3 regions of the Pseudomonas sp. RP-B7 genome follow, and region 3 is predicted to be linked to each of the others. Evidence: riboswitches for the same ligand, from Rfam matches in the RefSeq annotation. Region 3 holds a riboswitch; each other region holds the start of a gene.
What was found. A riboswitch is a leader RNA that binds a small molecule or an ion and turns the genes downstream of it on or off. The one in region 3 is predicted to bind cobalamin.
Positions count from the first base shown of each region.

Region 1: another riboswitch for cobalamin. It lies ahead of cobW (cobalamin biosynthesis protein CobW); the one in region 3 lies ahead of cobO (cob(I)yrinic acid a,c-diamide adenosyltransferase).
Region 2: another riboswitch for cobalamin. It lies ahead of OPU96_RS20600 (ABC transporter substrate-binding protein); the one in region 3 lies ahead of cobO (cob(I)yrinic acid a,c-diamide adenosyltransferase).

Region 1 covers NZ_JAPFHC010000001.1:543,233-549,638, forward strand. Annotated here, with positions in the region: gene cobN (cobaltochelatase subunit CobN) at 1-3,051, opposite strand, end outside; gene cobW (cobalamin biosynthesis protein CobW) at 3,055-4,116, opposite strand; cobalamin riboswitch at 4,210-4,409, opposite strand; cobalamin riboswitch at 5,110-5,310, shown strand; gene OPU96_RS02370 (CbtB domain-containing protein) at 5,408-5,596, shown strand; gene OPU96_RS02375 (CbtA family protein) at 5,608-6,306, shown strand; gene OPU96_RS02380 (cobalamin biosynthesis protein) at 6,303-6,406, shown strand, end outside.
Region 2 covers NZ_JAPFHC010000024.1:82,995-89,400, forward strand. Annotated here, with positions in the region: gene OPU96_RS20590 (ABC transporter ATP-binding protein) at 1-320, opposite strand, end outside; gene OPU96_RS20595 (FecCD family ABC transporter permease) at 317-1,321, opposite strand; gene OPU96_RS20600 (ABC transporter substrate-binding protein) at 1,318-2,328, opposite strand; cobalamin riboswitch at 2,446-2,639, opposite strand; gene OPU96_RS20605 (hypothetical protein) at 2,710-3,153, shown strand; gene OPU96_RS20610 (aldehyde dehydrogenase family protein) at 3,306-4,688, opposite strand; gene ptrR (putrescine utilization regulator PtrR) at 4,792-5,664, shown strand; gene OPU96_RS20620 (hypothetical protein) at 5,770-5,979, opposite strand; gene OPU96_RS20625 (amino acid aminotransferase) at 6,079-6,406, opposite strand, start outside.
Region 3 covers NZ_JAPFHC010000002.1:165,589-171,994, reverse strand. Annotated here, with positions in the region: gene OPU96_RS03585 (PQQ-dependent sugar dehydrogenase) at 1-1,170, opposite strand, end outside; cobalamin riboswitch at 1,270-1,504, shown strand; gene cobO (cob(I)yrinic acid a,c-diamide adenosyltransferase) at 1,585-2,196, shown strand; gene OPU96_RS03575 (cobyrinic acid a,c-diamide synthase CobB) at 2,193-3,584, shown strand; gene bluB (5,6-dimethylbenzimidazole synthase) at 3,581-4,231, shown strand; gene cbiB (adenosylcobinamide-phosphate synthase CbiB) at 4,228-5,136, shown strand; gene cobD (threonine-phosphate decarboxylase CobD) at 5,129-6,118, shown strand; gene OPU96_RS03555 (cobyric acid synthase) at 6,115-6,406, shown strand, end outside.

The DNA of each region.
Region 1 (6,406 bases), on a different contig from region 3:
GGCCTGTTTCGCCGCAGCTTCTGCGTCCAGGCCAGACGCCAGCAACGCCTCGCGCTCACTGCGCACCTTGGCCGCCAACGGGTTCAGATCGTCCGGCTCGTCCAACGCCGCCACCGCCTGCACCGCCGCATCGAACAGGCGGATCAGGTTGGCGAAGGCATCACGGAAGAACCCCGACACCCGCAGCGTGACGTCAACACGCGGGCGGTCCAGCAGGCTGATCGGCAGGATTTCAAAGTCATCCACCCGCTGGCTGCCCGTGGCCCAGACCGGGCGCACGCCCATCAAGGCCATGGCCTGGGCAATATCGTCGCCGCCGGTGCGCATGGTGGCCGTGCCCCATACCGACAAACCGAGCTGGCGCAGGTGATCGCCGTGATCCTGCAAGTGCCGCTCAAGGATCAGGTTGGCGGATTGAAAACCGATGCGCCAGGCCGTGGTGGTCGGCAGGTTGCGCACGTCCACCGTGAAAAAGTTACGCCCGGTGGGCAGTACATCCAGGCGCCCGCGACTCGGCGCACCGCTCGGCCCCGCCGGCACGAACCGACCGCTCAAGGCATCCAGCAGGCCGCGCATTTCCGCCGGACCACAGGCATCCAGGCGCGGCGCAACGACGATGCGCAGGCTTTCAATGACGGCCTTCACGCCTTCCCAGCCAGGCTCCTCCAGTTGCTCAAGCGGGCCTTCCAGAGCCTGTTCGATCAAGCGCGCCGCATAGAGCTCCAGGCGCTCGCGGGTATCGCCGGCGGTACGCCACAACTGCGGGTCGATCTTCTGCAACACCAGGGGACGGCGACCAGTCCAAGGTTCGGCGAGTGCACAATCCAACGGATCGAAGCCCAACTCGAAGGCCTTGGCCAATACCCGCAGCAAACTCGACTGCGCACCGCGCCCATCACCACGGGGGATACGCAGCAGCGCGAGCAAAGTGTCGATGCGCAAACGGCCGTCAGGCGACTCGCCAAAAATGTGCAGGCCGTCGCGGATCTGTGACTCCTTCAAGTCACACAGATAAGTGTCGAGGCGCGGGAGCCAGATGGCGGCGTCAGCTGCTTTATCCAGTTCAAGCTCTTGGTCGATGCGGGTTTCGCGCACCAACTTGAGGATGTCCTTTTGCAGCTCGAGGGCGCGGCGAGGATCGAGCAGTTGCGCTTCGTAATACTCGTCCGCCAGCAGTTCCAGGTCGCGCAATGGGCCGTAGGTTTCGGCACGGGTCAGCGGCGGCATCAGGTGGTCGATGATCACCGCCTGGGTGCGGCGTTTGGCCTGGGCACCCTCGCCCGGATCGTTGACGATAAACGGGTAGATATTCGGCAACGGCCCCAGCAGCGCATCGGGCCAGCAGTTTTCCGACAGGCCAACGCCCTTGCCCGGCAGCCATTCCAGGTTGCCGTGCTTGCCCACATGGATCACGCCGTGGGCGCCATAGGTGTGACGCAGCCAGAAGTAGAACGCCAGGTAGCCATGAGGCGGCACCAGATCGGGATCGTGGTACACCGCGCTGGCGTCCACCTGATAACCCCGCGCAGGCTGGATGCCGACGAAAGTCAGGCCCAGGCGCAGGCCGGCGATCATCATGCGGCCGTCGCGGAACATCGGATCGTTATGGGGCGCGCCCCAACGCTCAATAACCGCCTGGCGATTGGCTTCGGGCAGGCGTTTGAACATCACCTCATAGTCGTCCAGGCCCAGGCTTTGGTGACAGGGACGCAGATCAATACTGTCGAGGTCGTTGGTGACGCCACCGAGCAGGTCATGGATCAGGGCCGTTCCACTCGGGGGCAATTCGGCGGGCAGCGGATACCCTTCGGCTTGCAGGGCACGCAGGATGTTCAGCGCCGCCGCCGGTGTGTCCAGGCCCACGCCGTTGCCGATACGGCCGTCGCGGGTCGGGTAGTTGGCGAGGATCAGCGCGATGCGTTTCTGCGCATTCGGTACCCGTGCCAATTCGACCCAACGGCGCGCCAGTTCGGCAACAAAATCCATGCGCTCGGGCGCGGCGCGGTAACACACCACATCCGACTGGCTGCGCTCACTGCGCCAGGCCAGATCCTTGAAGCTGATCGGCCGGCTGATGATGCGCCCGTCCAGCTCCGGCAAGGCAATGTGCATCGCCAAGTCGCGCGGGCCCAGGCCCTGTTCACTGGCCTGCCAGCCCGGCTCGTTGTCTTGGGCGCAAATCGCCTGGATCACCGGGATATTGCGGCGAAACGGGCGCAAATGCGGCGCTTCCGGACTGGATTGGGCAAACCCGGTGGTGTTCAGGATCAGCCCCGCGCCGACCTCATCGAGCAGGTCCTCGACAACCGTCAGGCAGCCGGGCTCTTTCAAACTGGCCACCGCTATCGGCAACGGGTTCAGGCCCGCAGCCTGCAAGCGTTGGCAAAACACATCGATAAAACCGGTATTGGCAGCCTGCAAGTGAGAGCGGTAGAACAGCACCGCGGCCACCGGAAACTCGGCCTGCCAATCCACCTGCCAGTCATTCAAACGGGGGTTGGCTTTGTGCGGGTGATAAATCGCCGTGCGCGGCAGGGTTTGCGGCTCGGCCCAGGCATAGTCGCGCCCCAGGTAAGCGCTGGCCAGGCAGCGATAGAAATCCAGCGCATTGCCCAAGCCACCCTGGCGCAGGAAGTGCCACAGGCGATCACGTTCTTGTGCGCCAACGGTGCTCAAACCGCTGAGTTCCGGGTCGGGGCGATCGTCGCCCGGCACCAGGATCAGTTGTACACCGCGTTCGGCCAGCTCCACCAGACGCTCGATACCGTAACGCCAATAGCCGATGCCACCATGCAGCGAGATCAGGATGACCTTGGCGTGGCGCAACACCTCGTCGACATACAGGTCGACCGAGGCGTGGTTCTGCACCTGCATGGGGTTGGCCAGGCGCAGGCTCGGGTAATCGTCGGGCAACTGCTGGGCCGCTTCGGCCAGCAGCGCCAGGCTGGAGTCGCCGCTGCACAGGATCACCAGTTCAGCGGGGGTTTGGCCAAGGTCGGCAATATTGTCGTCCGAGACGAAACCACCGGGCTGGGTCCTGAGCAGGTGCATGGGTTAAACGCTGAGCGCAGCGCGCAGTTGCGCTTCGAGACCCGCCGCATCGAGGTCCTGACCGATCAGTACCAGACGTGTGATGCGTGCTTCGTCGGCAGCCCAGGCGCGATCGAAGTGCTTATCGAAACGCGTGCCTACGCCCTGGATCAGCAGGCGCATCGGCTTGTTCGGGATCGCGGCGAAGCCTTTGACGCGCAGGATGCCGTGTTGCACCACCAACTGGGTCAGGGCGTCGAGCAAAAGCGCCTCGTCGGCTTGCGGCAGGTCGATGGAAATCGAGTCGAAGGCGTCGTGGTCGTGGTCGTCTTCACCTTCGTGGTGATGATCGTGATGGCTGTGGCGAGCGTCGATATGCTCTTCGGCGCCGGCGCCCAGGCCAATCAGCACGTCCAGCGGCAGACGGCCGCTGCTGGCTTCGATGATCTTCACGGCTGGCGGCAGTTCTTCGGCGACTTCCAGGCGCACACGGGCCAGGTCTTCCGGGCTGATCAGGTCGGATTTGTTGAGGATCACCAAGTCGGCGCTGGCCAGTTGGTCGGCGAACAACTCGTGCAGCGGCGATTCGTGGTCCAGGTTCGGGTCGAGTTTGCGCTGGGCGTCGACTTGGTCCGGGAATGCGGCGAAGGTGCCGGCGGCCACGGCTGGGCTATCGACCACGGTGATCACCGCGTCAACCGTGCAGGCGCTACGGATTTCCGGCCATTGGAAGGCTTGTACCAGGGGTTTTGGCAGAGCCAGGCCGGAGGTTTCAATGAGGATATGGTCGAGGTCGCCGCGCCGGGCAACCAGCTCGCGCATCACCGGGAAGAACTCTTCCTGCACGGTGCAGCACAGGCAGCCGTTGGCCAGCTCGTAGACACGGCCGTTGGCTTCTTCTTCGGTGCAACCGATGGAGCACTGCTTGAGGATTTCACCGTCAATGCCCAACTCGCCGAATTCGTTGACGATCACGGCGATGCGACGGCCCTGGGCGTTGTCGAGCATATGGCGCAGCAAGGTGGTTTTGCCCGAGCCAAGAAAGCCGGTAACGATGGTGACGGGGAGTTTGGCCAGTGTTTTCATCGGATGCCCTTGGGGGCGGGCATACGGGACGATAGGCCCTGCGACAGTGCGCAGCAGCGGATTTCGTCACCGGATCACCCCGCCCGGTTGAATTGAAAAATCGATTGCGAGGCAGGTCTCCTGGCTTGGGGCTTGCAGGTCTTGCGACCGGCGCTGGCTGCGCCTTCCCGCCTTGTCGGCAGTGGCGTGGCAGTCAACTGGACCCTTTACAGTTGCGGGGGCAGCCGCGGCTTGGACCGCGTTCCCTTCTTAGCTTCGGCCTGGGCCGAAGAACCTCGAGGGTGCAAGGCTACGCAGTGCTTGGGGGATGGTCAATGATGGGGTTGGGTTCGTGTACATATCCGTTATTTAGGTAACGGCGACTCCTTACGGCAGCTCACTTTAGGAAAGAGCCCAAAAGTAACCAAAGGGCTCTTGCCCCAACACTCGGCACCTCACCCAGGCTCGGTGCGCCCTTAATCCGACATGGATTTGGGCGGCCTGACAGCCGGCCTGATCGAGAAAGCGGGCGGGTTCCCCTGTGGGAGCTGGCTTGCCTGCGATGGCATCAACTGGGTGCGTCTGATGTACCGAGTCGCCTGCATCGCAGGCTAGCCAGATCCCACAGTCGAGGGTGAACACCATAAAAAATACCGGTCGGCTCTAAGGCCGCCGCGCTCTGGCTTTTGATCTCACTTGCCCCGTTAAACACGCTGGCCGAACGCAGGCTTGAATCCGTGGGCAACCCGGCAGGACGCCGGGTTAGCCGTCCTGGGCCAGGGATGGCCCATGACGGCGGCCCACGGATTCAAGCCGGAGTGAGGGCACACCGAGCCTAGGCGAGGTGCCGAGTGTTGGGGCAAGAGCCCTTTGGTTACTTTGGGGCTTTTCCAAAGTGACCCGCTGTAAGAGCGGAACCATAAGCGGCCGTTACCGAAGAAACGGATATGTACACCACCACCACCACCACCAAAAACCACATCCCAATTGACTCCCCTCCCACCCCCATGCTCTCCTACACATCTTGTTTCGGGTGCCCTGCAAAGGGTGAAACGGGAAACCGGTGACTCATGTACGCATGACAGTCCGGTGCTGCCCCCGCAACGGTAAGCGAGCGAAACGTCATATCCACTGTGCCCAAGGCATGGGAAGGCGACGTTTTCAGGCATTGAGCCCCTCGCAAGCCCGGAGACCGGCCCGAAAAAATCAGATAACAAACCCGCGGTGGGCGGGCGCTGTTCAGAACCCTGCGTGCCTGGCTCGCGGGGTTTTCATGCGCTCGTTTCACCCAGACACCTGAAAGGGACGCGCCATGTCGATCATCAGCAGCACCTCGCACTCCGCCAGCCGCACCTCTACCCTGAGCCAACGCCTGACCGCCGCCATCGGTGCGTCGATCCTCGGCGCGTGCCTGGTGTATTTCGCCGGTTTCTCGCATATCGAGGCGGTGCACAACGCTGCCCACGATACCCGCCACAGCGCCGCGTTCCCGTGCCATTGAGACCTGCCGACATGATCAAGCGTATTGCGCAAACCGCAGGGTTCACCGGACTTTTGGCCGCCCTGCTGCTGACCCTGCTGCAAAGTTTCTGGGTCGCCCCGCTGATTTTGCAGGCGGAAACCTTTGAAAAAGCCCCTGCCGAGGTGATGCACGAGCATACCGCCGGCACCGCTGCCCATACCCACGACGCCGAAGCCTGGGAGCCGGAAGACGGCTGGCAGCGCGTGCTCTCTACCACAGGTGGCAACCTGGTAGTGGCGGTCGGTTTCGCACTGATGCTCGCCGGCCTGTACACCCTGCGCGCGCCAACCCGCACCGCCCAAGGGCTGCTGTGGGGGCTGGCTGGTTACGCGACCTTCGTACTGGCACCGACCCTGGGGTTGCCGCCTGAGCTACCGGGCACGGCTGCCGCCGACCTCGCACTGCGCCAGACGTGGTGGATCGGTACCGCAGCGTCCACCGCCGCCGGTATCGCGCTGATCGTATTCGGTCGCAACTGGCTGCTCAAAGCACTGGGGGCGGCAATCCTGGTGGTTCCCCACGTGATTGGCGCACCGCAACCGGAAGTGCATTCGATGCTGGCACCAGAAGCGCTGGAAGCGCAGTTCAAGATCGCATCGCAGTTGACCAACGTGGCGTTCTGGCTGGCTCTGGGCCTGATCAGCGCCTGGCTGTTCCGCCGCAACCGTGACGATCAATACTCGGCATGACCCTGGTGGTCGGCCTGGGCTGCCAGCGGGGTTGTGATGTTCACACCCTGCTGAGCCTGTTCGACGCCGCCCTCGCCGAGGGTGGTATCGAGCGCCGGCA
Region 2 (6,406 bases), on a different contig from region 3:
GACAGCCACGGCGTGCGGCCCAGGGCCACGGCGTCGAACACGCGGATGGCGTCATCGGTGTCGGCCTGTTGCTCTACCACGGCCAACTGTTGCGCGATGCTGCGGCGCGACAGCTGCCCGAGGCGCTGGCCGCCCAGCAGCACGTCGCCACACGCCGGGGTACGCAACCCGGCGAGCAGCTTGAGCAGGGTGGATTTGCCGGAACCGTTCGGCCCGACGATACCGAGGGTCTCGCCCAGCTCCACTTCCAGGTGAATGTCGCGCAGCAACTCGGCTTCGCGCACCCTGAAGCCCAGGCCACGGCAACTGAGCACGCTCATCGCGCATTCCTCCGGCCGATCAGGATCAGCGCAAACACCGGCGCGCCTACCAGCGCGGTCACCACACCCACCGGGATCACCTGGCCCTTGATCAAGGTGCGCGACAGCACATCCGCGGCAATCAGGAACAACGCCCCCCCCAACGCGCTGGCCGGCAGCAGGCGCGAATGCCCGGTGCCGAGCAGCAGGCGCACGGCATGGGGGATCACCAAGCCGACAAAGCCGATGGAGCCGACAATCGACACCATCACCGCCGTCACCAACGCCGCGCAACCCACCAGCACAAATTGCACGCGGCGCACCGGGATGCCCAGGGACGCCGCCGAATCCGTGCCAAAGGTGAACGCATCCAGCGCCCGGCGATGCCACAGGCACACCGCCAACCCCACCAGCGCCACCGGCACCGCCAGCCACACCGACGGCCAGCGCACGCCGCTGAGGTTGCCCAGCAGCCAGAACATGATGCCGCGCGCCTGTTCGGAGCTGGCGGATTTGGTGATGAGGAATGCGGTGAGTGCGTTGAACAGCTGCGAACCGGCAATGCCGGCGAGGATGATCTGCCCGGTGCCGCTGGACGAGCCGCTGGCCCGCGCCAATAAAATCACCAGCGCAAACGCCGCCATCGCGCCGACAAACGCGCCAGCCGACAATGAAATCAAGCCGCCGCCCACCCCGATCAGCGCCACCAGCACCGCACCTGTCGAGGCGCCGGCGCTGATGCCCAGCAGGTACGGGTCGGCCAGCGGGTTGCGCAGCAGCGATTGCAGGATCACCCCGCAGGTCGCCAGCCCGGCACCGCAGGCGGCGGCGACCAGCGCGCGGGTCAGGCGGTAGTTCCACACTACGCCTTCGTCGATGGGGTCGAGCACGTAGCCGGCGCCCCACAGTTTATTGGCCAGCACCTGAAGTACGACCTGCGGCGAGATGGCGGTTTCGCCGATGGCCACGCCGGCGAGCACGGCGGCCAGGAGTAGGGCCAGGGCGAGGAGGGCACGAATCATTTCGGCAGGTCGTAGCCGTCGATGGCCGTGGCCAGTTGCTCAAGGCCGTCGAACATGCGGATGCTGGCCTGCAACGCCAGGGCGTCGAGGATGATGATGCGGTTGTTTTTTACCGCATCCATGTTGCGGGTGACCGGGTCGCTGCGCAGGAAGGCGAGTTTCTTTTCATGGTCGTCGGCAGGGTAGCGGCGGCGGTCCATGCGGGCGATGACGAGGAAGGTCGGGTTGGCCTTGGCGATGGTTTCCCAGCCCACGGCGGGCCATTCTTCATCGGACTGCACCACGTTGCGCAGGCCGAGGGTTTGCAGCATGAATTCGGGAATGCCCTTGTGCCCGGCGACATACGGGTCGCTGGCCAGCTCGGCGCTGGAGAACCACACCAGTGCGCTGGCCTGCTTGAGGCCCTTGCTCCGCACGGTGGCGACGGACTTGGCCAGGCGCGCCTTGAGTTCGTCGTTCAGCTGTTGACCGCGGTCCTGCACATCGAAGATCGCCGCCAGTTGGCTGATGCTTTTGTAGATGGTCTCGATGCGGAACGGCTCCAGCCGCGTGCCGTCGGCGCCCACCAGGTTGTCCTTGCCTTCGCAGTCGGAGGGCAGCAGGTAGGTGGGGATCTGCAGTTCGTGGAATTGCTCACGGGTGCCGACCACGCCTTGTGCGCCGACCACCCATTCCAGCTCGGCGGCCACCAACTGCGGGCGCTTGGCGATCACGGCTTCGAAGCTCGGCTCATTGTCGGCCAGGCGTTCGATGCGCTCGTTCTGTGCCTTGAACTGCGGCAGCACACTGTTGAACCACAGTGAGGTGCCGACCACTTTGTCGCCCACGCCCAACGCATAAAGCATCTCGGTGGCGGCCTGGCCGATGGTCACGCTGCGCGCCGGCGCTTGCTGGAAGGTGAGGGTGCTGCCGCAGTTTTCCAGGGTCAGCGGGTAGTCAGTCGGCGCGGCGTGGGCCAGGGCACAAACACTCAGGCCGGTGAGCAGGGCGGTAATGCGTGGCAGCATGGGGCAATCTCCGTTGGGACCGTACAGGGAGCTGGGGCGGTACGGTAGTGGAAATACAGCCATGAACGCTGCCGGTCCGGCAGGCCAGGGATGCCCTTCCCGGACACCCCGCCGGTTGGTGATAACGCTTGGCCGGCAGGTCTCCTGACTGATGCGTCATCGCCACGCTCCGGCCTTCCCGGACAGCGTCCAGTGGCAGTGGGGAGCAGGCTCAGCACCTACAGTTGCGGGGGCAGTTCCGATTGGCGCGGGTGGCCGCGCTTCGGATTCCCTATTAGTCCCGTTGGGGAACCGGCGCGGTATGGTAGTCGATCTTGGACGTGAGGGCGCGTGTCTCTTATGATGCGCGGCCACGGAACCGCCCCATACAAGGAAAATACAGTGAAACGTTTAGTCGCCCTCGCCCTGATCACCCTGCTCGCCGGTTGTGCGACCCAGGGTAAAAGCGAATCGCAGATTTTCGACGAGGCCGCCACTGCCCATGTCATGTCGCTGCCTGCCGGCGCCAACAAGGTGCGTTTGCACAGCGTCAAGATCGCCAGCCATGGTGTGATCGGCGACATGCTGGCGACTGTCCTGGGCGGCGGCGCGAATGCCGGCCAACTCAGGCAAGAACTGCTCAACGCCCAGCGCCTGGGCGACAGTGGGTTCTTGATCATTGGGGCGCGCAGTTCAATCGACGTGGCGGTTGTTGAGAACGCCTGCGAAGGCCTCGGTTTGCAGGGGATGAATATCTACTACGCGGGCAGTGAGGCGCAGCAGGACAAAGTGCGCCACGCGGTTGAACAGGCCCGGGCGCAATTTCACTTCATCAATACCCAGTGACCAACGGTCTGTAGTGAGCGGGCTTGCCCCGCGCCGGGTGGCGAAGCCGCCCCAAACCCAGGCACCTCGGTCTTTCTGATACACCGGGTTGTCTGGATTTGGGGCGGCTTCGCCACCCAGCGCGGGGCAAGGGTGTTAGCCCGGCCGGGGGGTTATTTGCGGTCCAGCCACACGGTCTGCGCGTTGCAGAATTCCCGCACGCCGAAGTGTGACAGTTCACGGCCAAAGCCGCTTTTCTTGATCCCGCCAAACGCCACCCGAGGGTCGGACACGCTGAAGGCGTTGACGAAAATCCCGCCGGTTTCCAGGCGGTTGGCTAGATCCCGCGCCTTCGCCGCGTCGGTGGTGAAGATGCTCGCGGTCAGGCCGAACTCGCTGTCATTCGCCAGCGCTACCGCGTGGTCGGCGTCGCGGGCGGTGATGATCGAGGCTACCGGGCCGAACAGTTCCTGTTTGAACGAGGTCATCTGGTCGGTGACGCCTGCCAGTACGGTCGGCTCATAGTAGTTGCCGGCACCGGCGACCTTATGGCCGCCCAGTAGCAGGGTCGCGCCTTCTTCAAGAGTCGCCTGGACCTGGCCGTGCAGCTCGTCGCGCAGGTCGAAGCGGGCCATCGGGCCGATGTACGTGGCGGCGGATGTCGGGTCGCCCATCACCAGGGCACGGCTGGCCGCGAGGAATTTGGCGGTAAAGGCTTCGGCCACGCCGGCTTCGATGATCAGACGCTTGGCAGCGGCGCAGACTTGCCCGCTGTTCTGGAAGCGTCCAATCACGGCGGCTTGCACCGCGGCGTCAAGGTCGGCGTCGTTGAGCACGATGAACGGGTCGGAGCCGCCCAGTTCCAGCACACACTTTTTCAGCGCGGCACCGGCCTGGGAGCCGATGGCCATACCGGCGCGCACGCTGCCGGTGAGGGTGACGGCGGCGATGCGCGGGTCGGCGATGGCTTTGGATACGCCGTCGGTCGTCACGTTGATCACTTCGAACAGGCCTTCAGCAAAGCCGGCTTTTTTGAATGCCTGCTGCATCAGGTAGGCGCTGCCCATCACGTTCGGCGCGTGCTTGAGCACGTAGGTGTTGCCGGCGAGCATTGTCGGCACGGCGCCGCGCAGCACTTGCCAGACCGGGAAGTTCCACGGCATCACCGCGAGGATCGGGCCCAGTGGGCGGTATTCGATATGGGCGCTGCCGTTGTCCACCAGGGTCGGCTCCGGGGCGAGCATGGCCGGGCCCTGGGCGGCGTACCAGTCACTGAGCTGGGCGCATTTTTCGATTTCGGCGCGGGCCTGGGCGATGGGCTTGCCCATTTCCAGGGTGATCATCTGCGCCATCTCTTCGGCTTGTTCGCGCAGGGCGGCGGCCAGGGCCAGCAGCCGTTCGGCGCGCTGGCTGAGCGGCTGGTGGCGCCAGGTGCGGAAGGCAGCGGTGGCACGGTCGAGGGCGGCGTTCAGCTGCGACTCGCTTTCATACGGGTAGCTGCCGACCGTTTCACCGTTGGCCGGGTTGATCGAGAGGGCGTGGGTAGTTGCGTTCATGGCACCGTCCTGCGCAAGGGATAAGTTGAGTTCAGGTTACGGGGCTGGTTCTTTTCTGGAAACTGAATAATATTGAGCAATACATTCACGATTGGAGAATGACTTGGATCTGGTGCAGCTGGAAATCTTCAAGGCCGTTGCCGAGCAAGGCAGCATCAGCGCCGCCGCGCAGTTGATTCATCGGGTGCCGTCGAACCTGACCACCCGCATCAAGCAACTGGAGCTGGACCTGGGCGTGGAACTGTTCATCCGCGAGAAAAGCCGCCTGCGCTTGTCACCGGCCGGCTGGAATTTCCTCGGTTATGCGCGGCGCATTCTCGATCTGGTGCAGGAGGCCCGCGCCACGGTGGCGGGGGAGGAGCCCCAGGGTGCGTTTGCCCTGGGCTCGCTGGAGAGTACGGCGGCGGTGCGCATCCCGGCGTTGCTCGCGGCGTATAACCAGAAACACACCAAGGTCGAGCTGGACCTGAGCACCGGACCGTCGGGCACCATGATTGAAGGCGTGCTATCGGGGCGCCTGGCGGCGGCGTTTGTCGATGGGCCGGTGTTGCACGCGACCCTGGAAGGCGTGGCGGTGTTTGAGGAGGAAATGGTGGTGATCGCGCCGCTGCATCACGCGCCCATCACCCGGGGCCAGGATGTGAATGGCGAGAATATCTACACGTTCCGCTCGAACTGCTCGTACCGGCATCATTTCGAACGTTGGTTTTCCCAGGACGGTGCGGTGCCGGGGAAGATTTTCGAGATCGAGTCGTATCACGGCATGTTGGCTTGCGTCAGCGCCGGTGCGGGCTTGGCGCTGATGCCGCGCAGCATGTTGGAAAGCATGCCGGGGTTTGCGGCGGTGAGTGTGTGGCCGTTGACGGACAAATTCCGGGTGCTGCACACCTGGCTGATCTGGCGGCGGGGCACGGTGTCGCAGAGCCTCAACAGCTTTGTGAAGCTGCTGCAAGAGCGCGTTCTAGAGCCAACATAGATCAGGTGTGGGAGCTGGCTTGCCTGCGATGCAGGCGACGCGATCGTCCTGCATGACCGAGTAGAGGCCATCGCAGGCAAGCCAGCTGCCACAGTTTGATCGGTGTCAGCCGCCAAATTGCAGGGTGCCCATGGCGAGCTTGGCCATCAGTGCCGTGGCCCCCAGTTGCACCAGCCACAACGCCAAGCCACCGAGGAACACCCCTAGCGCTACCTGCAACACCAGGCTCTTCTGGCGCTTGGGTTGCGGCGCGCGGGGCACATAGTCATCCAGCTCGTCGCGGTCGGCACGCAGGTCCAGGTCGTCGTTTCTCATAAGGTTCTCACAGCAAAGGGGCGGGCAAGGTTCAGTCTAGGGGCTGGATACGAAAAAGGGGAAGCCAGCGGCTTCCCCTTCTGTGCAACGGCTCCAGGCTTACAGGACCTGGACGATTGCCTTTGTGACTGCGTCGATGTTCGACTGGTTCAACGCCGCCACGCAGATGCGGCCGGTGTCGAGGGCGTAGATGCCGAACTCGGTGCGCAGGCGGGTGACTTGCTCAACGGTCAGGCCGGAGTAGGAGAACATCCCACGCTGGCGGCCGACGAAGCTGAAGTCATGGCCCGGTGCAGCCTTGGCCAGTTCCGACACCATCTGCTCACGCATCCCACGAATGCGCAGGCGCATTTCAGCCAGTTCGGCTTCCCACTGCGCGCGCAGCTCAGGACTGTTCAGCACGGCAGCTACAATCGCGGCGCCGTGG
Region 3 (6,406 bases):
CTGTCCCTTGGGCTGGCCAGCCTCGAACGGTACGAAGATCACCTTGTAGCCACTGTGGGGCTTGCGATTCCACGAACCATGCTGGCCGATGAATGCGCCATTCGTGAAGGGGGCGGGCAATTTGCTGTTCTCGGCAAACGTCAGTCCCAGCGAGGCGGTATGCGGGCCTACGGCGTAGTATGGTGCAATCGCCTTGGCCACCAGGTCGAGGTTTTGCGGATTGACTCGCGCATCCACATGCTGTCCGTAGTAGCTGAACGGCCAGCCATAGAAGGCGCCATCCTGAACCGAGGTGATGTAGTCCGGCACCAGGTCGCTACCGATTTCATCGCGCTCGTTCACCGCCGTCCACAGCTTGCCGCTTTGTGGTTCCCAGGCCATGCCGTTAGGGTTGCGCAGGCCCGAGGCGAAAATGCGGTGCTGGCCGCTGGCGCGGTCTACTTCCCAGATCGCCGCCCGGCCTTCTTCTGCCTGCAGGCCGTTTTCACCAACGTTGCTGTTGGAGCCTACGCTTACATACAGCTTGCGGCCGTCTTTGCTCGCCACCACGTTCTTGGTCCAGTGGTGGTTGATGCTGCCGCCGGGTAGGTCGACCACCTTGGTACCGGCTGCCTTGATCGCGGTTGCTCCCGGTTGGTAGGGGAAGCGCAGCAGCTTGTCCGAGTCCGCCACATACAGATCATTGCCCACCAGGGTCATGCCGAAGGGCGAATTGAGGTTTTCAAGAAATACTGTCCGGGTCTCGGCGATGCCATCGTGGTCGGCATCGCGCAGCAACGTGATGCGGTTCGGGCTAGGCACACCTGCACCGGCTCGGCCCATGACCTTTTCCATCACCCAGCCACGAATGCCCTTTGAGTCATCGGGTTTGGGCGGCGCATTGGTTTCTGCCACCAGTACGTCGCCATTGGGCAGCACATACAGCCAGCGCGGGTGGTCCAGGCCCTCGGCAAACGCCGCCACCTGGGTGCCCGCGGCGGGAGTTGGCTTCGCACCCGCAGGCCAGCCGATGGCTGGCGCGATGTTTACCGTGGGGATCAGGGTCTTGTTCGGCTCCGGTAGCTTGGGGGAAGGCCCGGTTCCGTCAGACACTTGCAAGGTCGAACTTTCACCGCAGGCGGCGAGGGCGCCTGCGAACATGATCAGTAGGGCAAGTCGGGTCTTGTGCATGTTTTTCTCCTGGGTACCTGCAAGGGTAGAGGCATGCAGCGGTCCGATGGTTCAAGTGCGAAGCCGGCTTTAATTGACGCTCCACCCCCAACCCTCTACCCTTCGCGACTTGTTCCAGGTGCTCTGTGACCCACGGGTCGACCGAGTGAAACAGGGAAGCCGGTGAGTGAGCGCACTTGTACACAGTGCTGCCGCGATCCCGGCGCTGCCCCCGCAACGGTAAATGAGTCAAGACCCTGCTTTCTGCCACTGTATCGCCCCGCGATATGGGAAGGCGCAGCGTCGGCGATCGCCACTCATGAGCCCGGAGACCGGCCTGAAACATCCAACAGCATCACGGTGGGCGATGCTTGGCTGTCTGTTTTGTCTTTTTCCTGCCCGCCGTTTTTTGTCCAGCCCCAACGGAGAGCTGCCATGACCGATTCCCCTGAACGCGACGAACGCCACCTGGCGCGCATGCTGCGCAAAAAAGCCGTGATCGACGAGCGCATCGCCAACTCGCCCAACGAATGCGGTTTGCTGCTGGTGCTCACCGGCAACGGCAAAGGCAAGAGCAGCTCTGCGTTCGGCATGCTGGCTCGGGCCATGGGCCACGGCATGCAGTGCGGTGTGGTGCAGTTCATCAAGGGGCGCAACAGCACGGGCGAAGAGCTGTTCTTCCGCCGCTTCCCTGAGCAAGTGCGTTTTCACGTCATGGGCGAAGGCTTCACCTGGGAAACCCAGGACCGCCAACGTGACATCGCCGCCGCCGAAGCCGCCTGGGCGGTGTCCCGCGAGCTGCTGCAAGATCCCACCATCGGCCTTGTCGTCCTTGACGAACTGAACATCGCCCTCAAACACGGCTACCTCGATCTGGACCAAGTACTCAGCGACCTGCAAGCCCGTCCGCCGATGCAACACGTAGTGGTCACCGGCCGTGGCGCCAAGCCCGAGCTGATCGAAATGGGCGACACCGTCACCGAAATGGGCATGCTCAAGCACGCGTTCCAGGCCGGTATCAAGGCACAGAAGGGCGTCGAACTTTGAATCAGCCCCGTCATTGCCCGGCCGTCTTGATCGCCGCACCGGCGTCCGGCCAGGGCAAAACCACCGTCACCGCCGCGCTCGCCCGTTTGCACCGCAACCTGGGGCGCAAGGTGCGCGTGTTCAAATGCGGGCCGGACTTTCTCGACCCGATGATCCACGAGCGCGCCAGTGGTGCGCCGGTGTATCAATTGGACATGTGGATGGTGGGAGAGCAGGAAAGTCGTCGCCTGTTGTGGGAAGCCGCCGGCGAGGCAGACCTGATCCTCATTGAAGGCGTGATGGGCCTGTTCGACGGCACGCCGTCCAGCGCTGACCTGGCGCGCCACTTTGGCGTGCCGGTGCTCGGTGTGATCGACGGCACCGCCATGGCCCAGACCTTCGGCGCCCTCGCGCTGGGCCTGGCGCGTTATCAGCCGGACCTGCCGTTCGCCGGCGTGCTGGCCAACCGCGTGGGCACGCTGCGCCACGCACAATTGCTCGAAGGCAGTCTGACCGAAGGCCTGCGCTGGTACGGGGCGCTGTCCCGCGAGACCGGGATCGAATTGCCCAGCCGCCACCTGGGCCTGGTACAAGCCAGCGAACTGAATGACCTCGACCTGCGCCTCGATGCCGCCGCCCAAGCCCTGGGCAGCAGTTGCGAAGTCGCATTGCCGCCGCCGGTGACGTTCGCTGCGCCGCAGATCATTGAGGCCGAGCCGTTGCTCAACGGCGTACGCATTGCCGTGGCTCGCGACGAAGCCTTCGCCTTCACCTACGGCGCCAGCCTCGATCTGTTGCGGGCGATGGGCGCCGAGTTGCACTTCTTCTCGCCGATCCATGACCGCCAATTGCCTGACGCCGACAGCCTGTATCTGCCGGGTGGTTACCCGGAATTGCATCACCAGGCGCTGTCGGAAAACACCGCGATGCTCGATGCGATCCGTGCCCATCACGCTGCTGGCAAACCACTGCTCGCCGAGTGCGGCGGCATGTTGTACCTGCTGGACTCGCTCACCGATGTCGACGGCCAGCGCGCCGAGTTGCTCGGTCTGCTGCAGGGCGATGCCGTGATGCAAAAGAAACTGGCCGCCCTGGCCCTGCAAAATGTCGAACTGCCGGAAGGCACATTGCGCGGTCACACCTATCACCACTCCCTGACCAGCACCGACTGCACGCCGATTGCCCGTGGCGTGAGCCCCAACGGTGGGCGTGGTGCCGAGGCGGTTTTCCGACAGGGGCGGATGACGGCTTCCTACGTGCACTTTTACTTTCCGTCGAATCCGGCGGCGGTGGCGGCACTGTTTGCGCCAGACCGGGAGGGCGCTATCGCAGGCAAGCCAGCTCCCACAGGGGATCGCGTCGAAACCCAATCCAATGTGGGAGCGGGCTTGCCCGCGAAGAGGCCATGACCGACAACGCCTTCCCAGAGGCCGACCGCCAGGCCGTCTACCGCGCCATCGCCGAACGCCGCGACATGCGCCACTTCAGCGGCGGCACCGTCGCGCCTGAACTGCTGCAGCGCCTGCTCCAGGCCGCACACCAGGCGCCCAGCGTCGGCCTGATGCAACCCTGGCGCTTCATCCGTATCAGCGACCGCCAACTGCGTGGGCAAATCCAGCAACTGGTGGAAGAAGAACGCATCCGCACCGCCGAAGCCCTGGGCGAGCGCTCCGACGAATTCATGAAGCTCAAGGTCGAAGGCATCCACGATTGCGCCGAGGTATTGGTAGCAGCGCTGATGGACGACCGCGAGCGCCACATCTTCGGTCGTCGCACCTTGCCGGAAATGGACATGGCCTCGCTGTCCTGTGCCATCCAGAACCTGTGGCTGGCTGCCCGCGTCGAAGGCCTGGGCATGGGCTGGGTCTCGCTGTTCGAGCCCCAGGCCCTGGCCGACCTGCTGGGCCTGCCGCCCGGCGCCAAACCCCTGGCCGTGCTGTGCCTGGGCCCGGTCGCTGCGTTCTACCCGGCGCCGATGTTGCAACTCGAAGGCTGGACCGAGCCGCGGCCGCTGAGTGACATGCTGTACGAAAATTCTTGGGGAGTGAGTCAATGAGTGTGGCCTTGCTGTGTGTCGCCGCAGTCGCGCTGGATGCGCTGCTGGGCGAACCCAGGCGCTGGCATCCGCTGGTGGCGTTCGGCAATTTCGCCGGGCGCATCGAGCAACGCTTCAACAGCGGTGGCCGGGGCTGGCGCAGCCATGGCGTGACCGCGTGGTTTATCGCCGTGGTGCCGTTGACCCTGCTGGCCACGGCTTTGTCGTGGGCGCCGTATATCGGCTGGATCTTGGAGATCCTGGCGTTGTACTGCGCCCTCGGCATGCGCAGCCTTGGCGAGCACGTGATCCCGGTCGCCCAGGCGCTGCGCAGTGATGACCTGGACGAAGCGCGAAAACGTGTGAGTTACCTTGTCAGCCGTCAGACCAGCGAACTGGACCGTACCGAAGTCGCCCGCGCCGCCACCGAGTCGGTACTGGAGAACGGCAGCGACGCGGTATTCGCCGCGCTGTTCTGGTTTGTCGTTGCCGGTGTGCCGGGCGTGGTGCTGTACCGCCTGAGCAACACCCTCGACGCCATGTGGGGCTATCGCAACGAACGCTTCGAACGTTTCGGTTGGGCGGCGGCCAAGATCGACGACGTGCTGAACTATATTCCTGCGCGCCTGGTGGCATTGACCTACGCGTTGCTGGGCAAAACCCGCCTGGCGTTGAAGTGCTGGCGTACCCAGGGCCCGACGTGGGACAGCCCCAACGCCGGCCCGGTGATGGCGGCCGGCGCTGGTGCGCTGGGTGTCGAATTGGGCGGCGCCGCGATTTATCACGGCGAAGTACATCAACGTCCGCAACTGGGCGAAGGCCCGGCGGCGGATGCGGACTCCATCGACCGAGGCTGGCAACTGGTGCAGCGCGGCGTATGGTTGTGGCTGCTGATCCTATGCGCGGGGGCGCAATTCTATGCTTGAGCACGGTGGCCGGCTGCGCAAGGCAGCGATTCAATACGGGATTGCCGAGGCCGATTGGCTCGACCTGTCCAGCGGCCTCGCGCCGTGGCCGTGGGCGATCCCGGAAATTCCGCTGCGGGCCTGGGCGCGCTTGCCGGAAACCGACGACGGCCTGGAACGCGCCGCCAGCGAATATTACGGCGCCGCCCATTTGCTGCCGGTGCCGGGCTCCCAGGCGGCGATCCAACTGTTGCCGCGCTTGCGGCGGGCGGGCAAGGTCGGCGTGCTGTCGCCGTGCTATGCCGAACACGCCGAAGCCTGGCGCCGCGCCGGTTATGTGGTGCGCGAAGTGCTGGAGCAGGAAGTCGACTTCTTTCTCGACAACCTCGACGTGCTGGTGGTGGTCAATCCGAACAATCCCACCGGCCTCAGCCTGAGTCCGCAACGCCTGCTGGACTGGCACGCGCGGCTGGCGCAGCGGGGCGGCTGGCTGGTGGTGGATGAAGCCTTCATGGACGTCACGCCGCACCTGAGCCTGGCGAGCCAGGCCCATCAGGTCGGGTTGATTGTGTTGCGCTCGTTCGGCAAGTTCTTTGGGTTGGCCGGTGTGCGCCTCGGTTTTGTCCTGGCCGAGCGCAAGTTGCTCAGGCTGCTTGCCGAGCAGGTGGGACCCTGGGCCGTCAGCGGCCCCACCCGCGTGCTGGGCCAAGTCTGCCTGGCGGATACGGCCGGGCACACGCGCCAGCGCGAGCGTTGTATCGAGGCCAGCCAGCGGCTGTTCGACCTGCTTGAGCGCCACGGCTTCCAACCCCACGGCGGCTGTGCCTTGTTCCAATGGCTGATCACCCCGCATGCCGAGCGCATGCACGAATTCATGGCGCAGCGCGGCATCTTGCTGCGCCTGTTCGTTCACGACAGCAGCCTGCGTTTTGGCTTGCCTGATAGCGCCGCCGATTGGCTGCGCCTTGACGAAGCGCTGACAGCCTACAAGGACGCTGCATGAGTACGCTGATGGTGCAAGGCACCACCTCCGATGCCGGCAAGAGCACCCTGGTCACCGCGCTGTGCCGTTGGCTGGTCCGTCAGGGCGTGGCCGTGGCGCCGTTCAAGCCGCAGAACATGGCCCTCAACAGCGCCGTGACGGCCGAAGGTGGCGAGATCGGCCGCGCCCAAGCCGTGCAGGCCCAGGCCGCCAACCTGGCGCCCCATACCGACATGAACCCGGTGCTGCTCAAGCCCAACAGTGACACCGGTTCCCAGGTGATCATCCACGGCCGTGCCGTCACCAGCA